DNA from 2 places in the Streptomyces sp. NPDC050549 genome. Region 1 is predicted to be linked to the other one. Evidence: riboswitches for the same ligand, from Rfam matches in the RefSeq annotation. Region 1 holds a riboswitch; the other holds the start of a gene.
What was found. Region 1 has a riboswitch for cyclic di-AMP ahead of AB0I51_RS20770 (LysM peptidoglycan-binding domain-containing M23 family metallopeptidase). Riboswitches for the same ligand answer to the same signal wherever they lie in the genome.
Positions count from the first base shown of each region.

Region 2: linked by a shared signal. The riboswitch ahead of AB0I51_RS08815 (transglycosylase SLT domain-containing protein) and the one ahead of AB0I51_RS20770 (LysM peptidoglycan-binding domain-containing M23 family metallopeptidase) in region 1 are both predicted to bind cyclic di-AMP.

Region 1 covers NZ_JBFAJD010000013.1:107,318-111,502, reverse strand. The annotation lists gene AB0I51_RS20775 (alpha-galactosidase) at 122-2,194, shown strand; cyclic di-AMP (ydaO/yuaA leader) riboswitch at 2,496-2,658, shown strand; gene AB0I51_RS20770 (LysM peptidoglycan-binding domain-containing M23 family metallopeptidase) at 2,663-3,559, shown strand; gene AB0I51_RS20765 (SGNH/GDSL hydrolase family protein) at 3,749-4,185, shown strand, end outside.
Region 2 covers NZ_JBFAJD010000004.1:186,269-190,453, forward strand. The annotation lists partial or broken gene AB0I51_RS08805 (peptide MFS transporter) at 1-11, shown strand, start outside; gene AB0I51_RS08810 (CocE/NonD family hydrolase) at 28-2,022, shown strand; cyclic di-AMP (ydaO/yuaA leader) riboswitch at 2,254-2,455, shown strand; gene AB0I51_RS08815 (transglycosylase SLT domain-containing protein) at 2,461-2,928, shown strand; gene AB0I51_RS08820 (HAD family hydrolase) at 3,005-3,820, opposite strand; gene AB0I51_RS08825 (LacI family DNA-binding transcriptional regulator) at 3,927-4,185, opposite strand, start outside.

The DNA.
Region 1 (4,185 bases):
CCCGGACGCGGCACATGGGTTTCCACAGGTTATGAGTTCTCCACAGGCGTTGCCTCGCAGGTCCCGCACCATTGATGATGTTGGCGCTTGAGTGGACTTGTTCGAATCTGTGAGGGACTTGATGCTGGAGACCGCCGAGAACGGCCGTACGTGGGTGCTGTCCGGGCCCACGAGCAGTTACGCCGTCCATCTCACCGAGCGCGACGAACTGCTCCATCTCCACTGGGGTCCCCGTATCGCGCTCGCCGACGCCGAGGAACTCGCCGCCCGTCCGCTCCCCGGCGGCTCCTCCTTCGAGTCCCCGCTCGACGGACGCGAGGAGTACCCGGTCGAGGGCGGCCCCCGCTTCGTCCGGCCCGCCCTGTCTGTGCGCACGCCGGAGCGGCGCGGCACCGAGTGGTCCTTCGACCGCCACGACACGGACGGCGACGAACTGCGGCTCCGCTTCCGCGACGCGGGACTGACGATCACCCTGCACTACCGGACGCGCGGTGACGTCGTGGAGCGCTGGACGGTCCTCGACAACGAGGGGACCGAGCCGCTGGAGCTGCTGCGCGCCGACTCCGCCACCTGGACGCTGCCCGACCGCGAGGAGTGGCAGCTGTCGCACGTGCACGGGCGCTGGGCCGCCGAGTCACGGCTGGTGCGCTCCCCCCTCACCTACGGCGAGAAGGTCATCGGCAGCCGGCGCGGCCACACCGGACACCAGTACCTTCCCTGGGTCGCCCTCGACACCGACGCGACCGAGGAACGCGGCGAGGTCTACGGCTGCGCCCTCGGCTGGTCGGGGTCCTGGCGGATCGCCGTGGCCCAGCTCCCGGACGCGCGCGTGCAGATCACCGGCGGCGCCGGGTACGACGAGTCCGGGCTGCTGAGCCTCGCGGCCGGGGAGTCCTTCACGACGCCCCTCTTCGCGGCCCTGTGGAGCGACGCCGGCTTCGGCGGCGCCAGCCGCGCCTGGCACACCTACCAGCGGACGTACGTCATCCCGGACGCCGACCGGGACCGGCCCGTGCTCTACAACTCCTGGGAGGCCACGCAGTTCGACATCTCCGAGGAGCAGCAGGAGGTCCTCGCGCAGCGTGCGGCGGCGGCCGGCGTCGAGCTGTTCGTGGTCGACGACGGGTGGTTCGGCGCCCGCACCAGCGACCGTGCCGGACTCGGCGACTGGACCCCCAACCCGGACCGCTTCCCCGCCGGCCTCAAGCCGCTCGCCGACCGCGTCCACGCACTGGGCATGCAGTTCGGCATCTGGGTCGAGCCCGAGATGATCAACCCGGACAGCGACCTGTACCGCGCCCACCCGGACTGGGTGCAGTACCAGGAGGGACGAAAGCGGACGGAGTTCCGCAATCAGCTCGTCCTCAACCTGGCCCGTGAGGACGTCCAGGAGTACCTCTGGGAGCAGCTCGACGGACTCCTCTCCAGCGCCCCGATCGACTATGTGAAGTGGGACTTCAACCGCTGCTTCACCGACGCGGGCTGGCCCGGCGACGCTTATCCGCAACGCCTCTGGGTGGACCATGTGCGCGCGCTGTACGCCCTGTTGGACCGGCTGCGGGCGGCCCACCCCGGTGTGGCCTTCGAGTCCTGCTCGGGCGGCGGCGGCCGGATCGACCTCGGCATCCTGAGCCGTACCGACCAGGTGTGGACCTCCGACAACACCGACCCGCTCGACCGGCTCGCCATCCAGCACGGCTTCAGCCAGATCCACCCCGCGCGCGTGATGGCCGCCTGGGTCACCGACAGCCCCAACACCCAGCTCAACGACCGGGTCAGCAGCCTGCGCTTCCGGTTCGTGAGCGCCATGGCCGGCGTCCTCGGTGTGGGCGGCGACCTCTCGGAGTGGACCGAGGAGGAACTCGCCGAGGCCCGCGAGTGGATCGCCCTCTACAAGGAGATCCGGCCGCTCGTGCAGCACGGCGACCTCCACCGGCTGCGCCCGCCGACCGGCGGACTCAGCGCCGTGCAGTACACGCGCGGCGACGAGAGCGTCGTCCTCGCACTGCTCCAGGCGCAGCACTACGGCGAGCCGGTACCGGCGCTCCGGCTGCGCGGGCTCGACCCGACGGCATCGTACGAATGCCTTGAAACGGGCGAAGTCCACCGAGGTGCGGTCCTGTTGCATCACGGGCTGCGGACCGGGCTGCGCGGTGACCTCGATGCGACGGTTCTCCGGCTGCGTCACATCTGAGCATTCTGCCCGAATTGCAGCCTTCGTTACAACTCGCTCTGGAATAAGGGAAGCTGAGGGGTTGTACGTGAGCAGCGTCATATCCGTGACCGTACGTCGCTCGTCATGTTCACGTAATTGACATGCTTTTCCAGGGGAATTGAGGGAGGAGGCGGGTGGGAATTCACGGAGGGTGACTGTGAATTCCCACAGGAGATCACAAGAAAGACAAAACCGTGGAACCTCCTGCTTGTCCCTTTGCGTCTTCCTCGCTTACGTTCGCCACCAATCCGGACGGACGCCCAATCCTGCCGCCGACCGGACTCCGCACACACCCACCCGTATGCGGCAGGAGCGGGGGACCCACAGGTAGGACGCCTGTTCCGGTCTCCGGAACGGGCTTGGGGTAAAGCCGCGACCAGCGCGCGGCCGGGCATCTCCAGCCCGCACCCGACAGCTCACCTCGCAGGCGCCGGAGAGGAATTCGTCATGCCCGCGAAGGGTAAGCACCGCCGTCCCAAGTCCCAGCGCCTCACCCGCTCGATAGCCGTAGCCGGAACCGGCGGCGCCGCGCTCGCCCTTCCGCTCATGGGAGCCACCGGTGCCCATGCGGCCACTTCGACTTCCGCTCCGGAAAAGGCCGTTCAGGCGGCTCCGGCAACCGAGGGGACGGTGGCGCAGAAGGCGGCGACCGCCAAGACCGAGGGCGTCAAGACGTATTCGGTGAAGGCGGGCGACTGGCTCGCGAAGATCGCCGACGAGCAGGACGTCACCGGTGGCTGGAAGAAGATCTACCAGGACAACCGCGAGGCCATCGGCGCCGACCCGTCGCTGATCCACCCGGGCCTGAAGCTCTCCCTCGGCAAGAAGGCCACGACGAGCACGACCAAGTCGTCCGGTTCGTCCTCCTCGTCGTCCTCCTCTTCGTCGAAGAAGACGACCGCCACGCAGAGTGCCGACACCACCAGCACCGCCGGCGGCTACACCCTCCCCGTGACCGGCGGCACCATCGGCACCGGCTACCACGTCGCGGGCAGCATGTGGTCCAGCGGCTATCACACGGGCGTCGACTTCGTCGTCCCGACCGGCACCACCGTCAAGGCGGTCGCCGCGGGCACGGTCGTCTCGGCGGCCTACGACGGCGCCTACGGCAACGAGGTCGTCATCCGGCACGCGGACGGCGAGTACTCGCAGTACGCCCACATGTCGCAGCTGTCCGTCTCGGCCGGCCAGACCGTGACCGAGGGCCAGCAGATCGGCCTCTCCGGTGCGACCGGCAACGTCACCGGCCCGCACCTGCACTTCGAGATCCGGACCACTCCGTACTACGGCTCGGACGTGGATCCGGTCGCCTACCTCCGCTCGCACGGCGTCACCGTCGGCTGACTCCGGAGCCCGGCGCAGGGCAGTTCCCGGGGTCAACGCCCCTGGCCAGGGGCTTATTCCGACTTTGGGCAACCCTTTACGAGTGGCTTATCTCACCGTCCGTCAACCCCATATTACGATCGCGTAGGTCACACTCCAGGGTGAACTATGGTTGCCGTGGCTAACGATTCGAAGAGTGACAACAGATCAGTGATCGGGTCGTACGTGGCGGTGGGGGACAGCTTCACCGAGGGCGTCGGCGACCCCGGTCCCGACGGGGCGATGGTCGGCTGGGCCGACCGGTTCGCGGTACTGCTCGCGGACCGGCGGCCCGAGGGCGACTTCGAGTACACCAACCTCGCCGTGCGCGGGAAACTGCTCGACCAGATCGTGGCCGACCAGCTCACCCGGGCCAAGGAGATCGGCCCCGACCTGGTCTCCTTCTGTGCGGGCGGCAACGACATCATCCGGCCCGGCACCGACCCCGACGAGGTCGCCGAGCGCTTCGAGCGCGCGGTCGCCGACCTCACCTCCGCCGTCGGCAGCGTCCTGGTGACGACCGGCTTCGACACCCGCGGTGTGCCGGTCCTCAAGCATCTGCGCGGCAAGATCGCCACCTACAACGGACATGTGCGGGCCATCGCCGA
Region 2 (4,185 bases), on a different contig from region 1:
CGGTCCACTGAACCCAGGGGTCCCCTCATGCGCATCCGTACGTCCTTCCCCCACGAGACGGCCCACGAGGACATCCGCATCCCGATGTCCGACGGGACACGGCTCTACGCGCGCGTCTGGCGCCCGCTGACGGACGAACCCGTACCGGCGCTCCTGGAATACCTCCCGTACCGCCTGACCGACTGGACGGCGCCACGTGACGCCCAGCGCCACCCCTGGTACGCGGGCCACGGTTACGCCTCCGTCCGGGTCGACGTGCGCGGCCACGGCAACAGCGAGGGCGCGCCCGGCGACGAGTACGACGCGCAGGAACTCGCCGACGGCGTCGAGGTCGTCGACTGGCTTGCCGCGCAGCCCTGGTGCACCGGCAAGGTGGGCATGTTCGGCATCTCCTGGGGCGGCTTCAACTCCCTCCAGATCGCCGCCCTCGCCCCGGAGCCGCTGAAGGCGATCGTCACCGTCTGTTCGACCGACGACCGCTACGACAACGACGTTCACTACATGGGCGGTTCGGCCCTCGCCGTCGACCTGCACGCCTGGGCGGCCACCATGCTGGCCTTCGTCGCCCGCCCGCCGGACCCCGAGTACGCGGGCCTGATCTGGCGCGACATGTGGCTCAAGCGCCTGGAGCGGATCGATCCGTTCATCCACACCTGGCTGGCCCACCAGCTCCGCGACGACTACTGGAAGCACGGCAGCATCTGCGAGGACTACGGCGCGATCCGGGCCGCCGTCCTGACGGTGGGCGGCTGGCACGACCCGTACCGCGACACGGTCCTGCGGCTCGTCGAACACCTCCCGCCGGAGCGGGTACGCGGCCTGATCGGGCCGTGGTCCCATCAGTACCCGGACCGAGGTCTGCCGCCCGGCCCCGCGATCGGCTTCCTCCAGGAGACGCTGCGGTGGTGGGACCACTGGCTGAAGGGCATCGACACCGGAATCATGGGAGAGCCTCCGCTGCGGGCCTACGTCAGCGACTCGCATCCTCCGGCCACGGTCTACGACACCCTGCCGGGCCGTTGGGTCGGCGAACCCGCGTGGCCCTCGCCGCACGTGAAGACGACGACGTACGGCCTCCGGGGTGCGCCCGTTCCGGTCCGCTCCCCCATGCACACCGGTGTGGACGCGGGCCGTTTCTTCCCGTGCGGGAACGACGCCGATCTGCCGCCGGACCAGCGGGACGAGGACGCGCGGTCGGCGTGCTTCGAGTTCGAGGTGCCGGCCGAGACGTGGGTGCTGGGGCGGCCGAGGGTGCGGCTGCGGCTGACGAGCGAGGTGGAGCGCGGGCAGGTCGTCGCCCGGCTGTGCGATGTCGCCCCGGACGGTTCCTCGACGCTGGTCACCCGGGGTGTGCTCAACCTGTCGGCTCGGCACGGGCGGGACCGGGCGGTGCCGTGGACTGCGGGTGCCGCGGAGGACGTGACCTTCGAACTGAACGGCATCGGGCACGCGTTCCCGCCGGGCCATCGCATCCGGCTCGCGGTGTCGTCGGCGTACTGGCCGTGGATCTGGCCGCAGCCGGAGTCGGGGGCGGGGTTCACGCTGGATCCGGAGGGGAGTGCGCTGGAACTTCCGGTACGGGAGCAGGAGTTGGGTTCCGCTGTTCGGTTCGACGAGCCCGAGGAGGCCGCGCCCATCGGGGTCAACCACCCGGCCACGCTGGACGAGCCGCGGCCCGAGCGGCTGGTGGTGCGGGATGTCGCGAAGGGTGAGTGGCGACTGGAGGTGGATCCCCGGTACGGCGGCACGCGTGTGTATCCGGACGGGCTCGAGTTCACCGAGGACGCGCTGGAGACGTACACGATCGACGAGTCGGATCCGCTGTCCGCCCGTACGCGGTCCGACTGGACGATCCGGCTGCATCGGCCGGAGCTGGGATGGGACACGACCGTGCGGACGCGGTCGGAGATCACGTGCGACGAAACGGACTTTATTACCTCGAACGAGGTGATCTGCACCGAGGGCAGCGAAGTGATCTTTCACCGTACTTGGGAGAAAAGGATTCCGAGAACCGCCAGTTGAGGATGAATGCCCGATTTGCCGCTCTTAATCCTGCCGTGAGTTGGGTCACGTATTTCTGTGCGTGACCCGCGTCCCGGTTCGTTCGTGTTTCCCCTTGCGGAGATTGACAGTTGAACCTTGGCTCACGCAAAGGATCAAGTGCCCCATACGTCTCAGACCAAGGTCAATAGGGGTTAGGTGTGATTCCGCCACTTGTTCCGGACATGTGCTCTCGCATAGTTTCCCGGCCTGTCGAGCGGAACGCCGAATCCTGCCGCCGCCCGGCATCCCAGTCACGAACTTCTCGCACGGCAGGAGCGGGGGACCCAGGTAAGTCGCCGGACCGGTCGCTGCGACCGGGACGGCTTGGGGTTAAGTCACGTCCGTGAGGGCGCGGCCGGGCACCTCCCAGCCCGAACCCGACAGCTCACCTCGCAGGCGACGGAGAGGAACCTCGTCATGCCTGCATCCGCTCAGTCCCGCCGCGCCCGACTCGTCCGTACCCTCGCCGTCGCCGGCACCGGTGCCGCGATCCTCGCCCTGCCGATCGTCGGTGCGAGCACCGCGTCGGCCGCCACGACCTCGTCGACCACGGTTGCCGGGTACCCCAACACCCTTGACGGGTGGATCCGCGAGTCGCTCGCGATCATGGCGCAGAAGGGGATTCCGGGGACGTACAACGGGATCTACCGCAACGTGATCCGCGAGTCTTCCGGCAACCCCTACGCGATCAACAACTGGGACTCCAACGCGGCGGCGGGTACTCCGTCGAAGGGGCTTCTCCAGGTGATCGACCCGACGTTCAACGCGTATCACGTTGCCGGGACTTCGTTCGACCCGTACGACCCGGTCGCGAACATCACGGCTGCCTGCAACTACGCGGCGGCGGTGTACGGGTCCATCGACAACGTTTACGGGGCTTACTAGAAACGTTGGATCAGCCACGACGGGTTGTGTTTTGAGTGCAGCGCCGTCGTGGCTGGTCGCGCAGTTCCCCGCGCCCCTAAAAGACTTCGCCGAGGAGTCTTTCCAGGACCACGGCGATGCCGTCGTCCTCGTTCGACCTCGTCACCTCGTCCGCCACCGCCTTGAGTTCGGGGTGGGCGTTGGCCATGGCCACCCCGTGGGCCGCCCAGTCGAACATCGGGATGTCGTTCGGCATGTCGCCGAAGGCGATGGTGTCGGAGGGGTGCAGCCCCAGGTGTCGGGCGGCGAGGGCCAGGCCCGTCGCCTTGGTGATGCCGAGTGGCTGGAGTTCGACGGTGCCGGGGCCCGACATGGTGACCGAGGCCAGAGAACCGACCACCGAGCGCGCCGTGGACGCCAATTCGTCGTCCTCCAGGGCGGGGTGACGGAGCAGCACCTTGCTGATCGGTTCGGACCACAGGTCGTCGCGCCTGCCGACCCGTACGGCGGGGAGCGTGGGGTGCGGCATCAGGTAGCCGGGCTCGATGAGGGTGAGGCCGTCCACTCCGTCCTGGTCGACCGCCGCGTACACCTGGCCCACCTCTGCCTCGATCTTGCCGAGCGCGGTCTCCGCCAACTCCCGGTCCAGGGTGACCGACCAGAGCAGACGGTCCGCGCCGGCGTCGTACAACTGCGCGCCCTGTCCGCACACCGCGAGCCCCCTGCTGCCGAGGTCTTCGAGGAGCGGTCGCACCCTCGGGGCGGGCCGGCCGGTGACGACCAGGTGCCGGGCGCCGGCCGCCGCGGCCCTCGCGAGTGCGGTGCGGGACCGGTCGGAGAGTGTGTCGTCGCCGCGCAGCAGCGTTCCGTCCAGGTCGGTGGCGATCAGTGCATATGCGAGGGGTGCGGCCATGATCAGAGAATACGGATGGAACGCCCCACCGACTCGACACGAACCGGACGGCTGCTGCCTTCACATACGTTGACCCGAGTTCCGGTTGGTTTGACAGTTACGGCGGTCATGCCGAGTCCCGGATCACCAGTTCGGTGGGCAGGATCACGCCCGCCGTGTCCTCTCCGGCGATCTGGGCCAGGAGCATCCGGACCATTTCGGCGCTGATGCGGTCGTAGGGCTGGCGCATGGTGGTGAGGGCCGGGGTGATGGCGGTGGCCGCCGCCGAGTCGTCGAAGCCTCCGACAGCGATGTCATCCGGGACCGAACGGCCGGATTGCTGAAGGGTGTTGACGACTCCGAGGGCCATGAGGTCGGAGGCCACG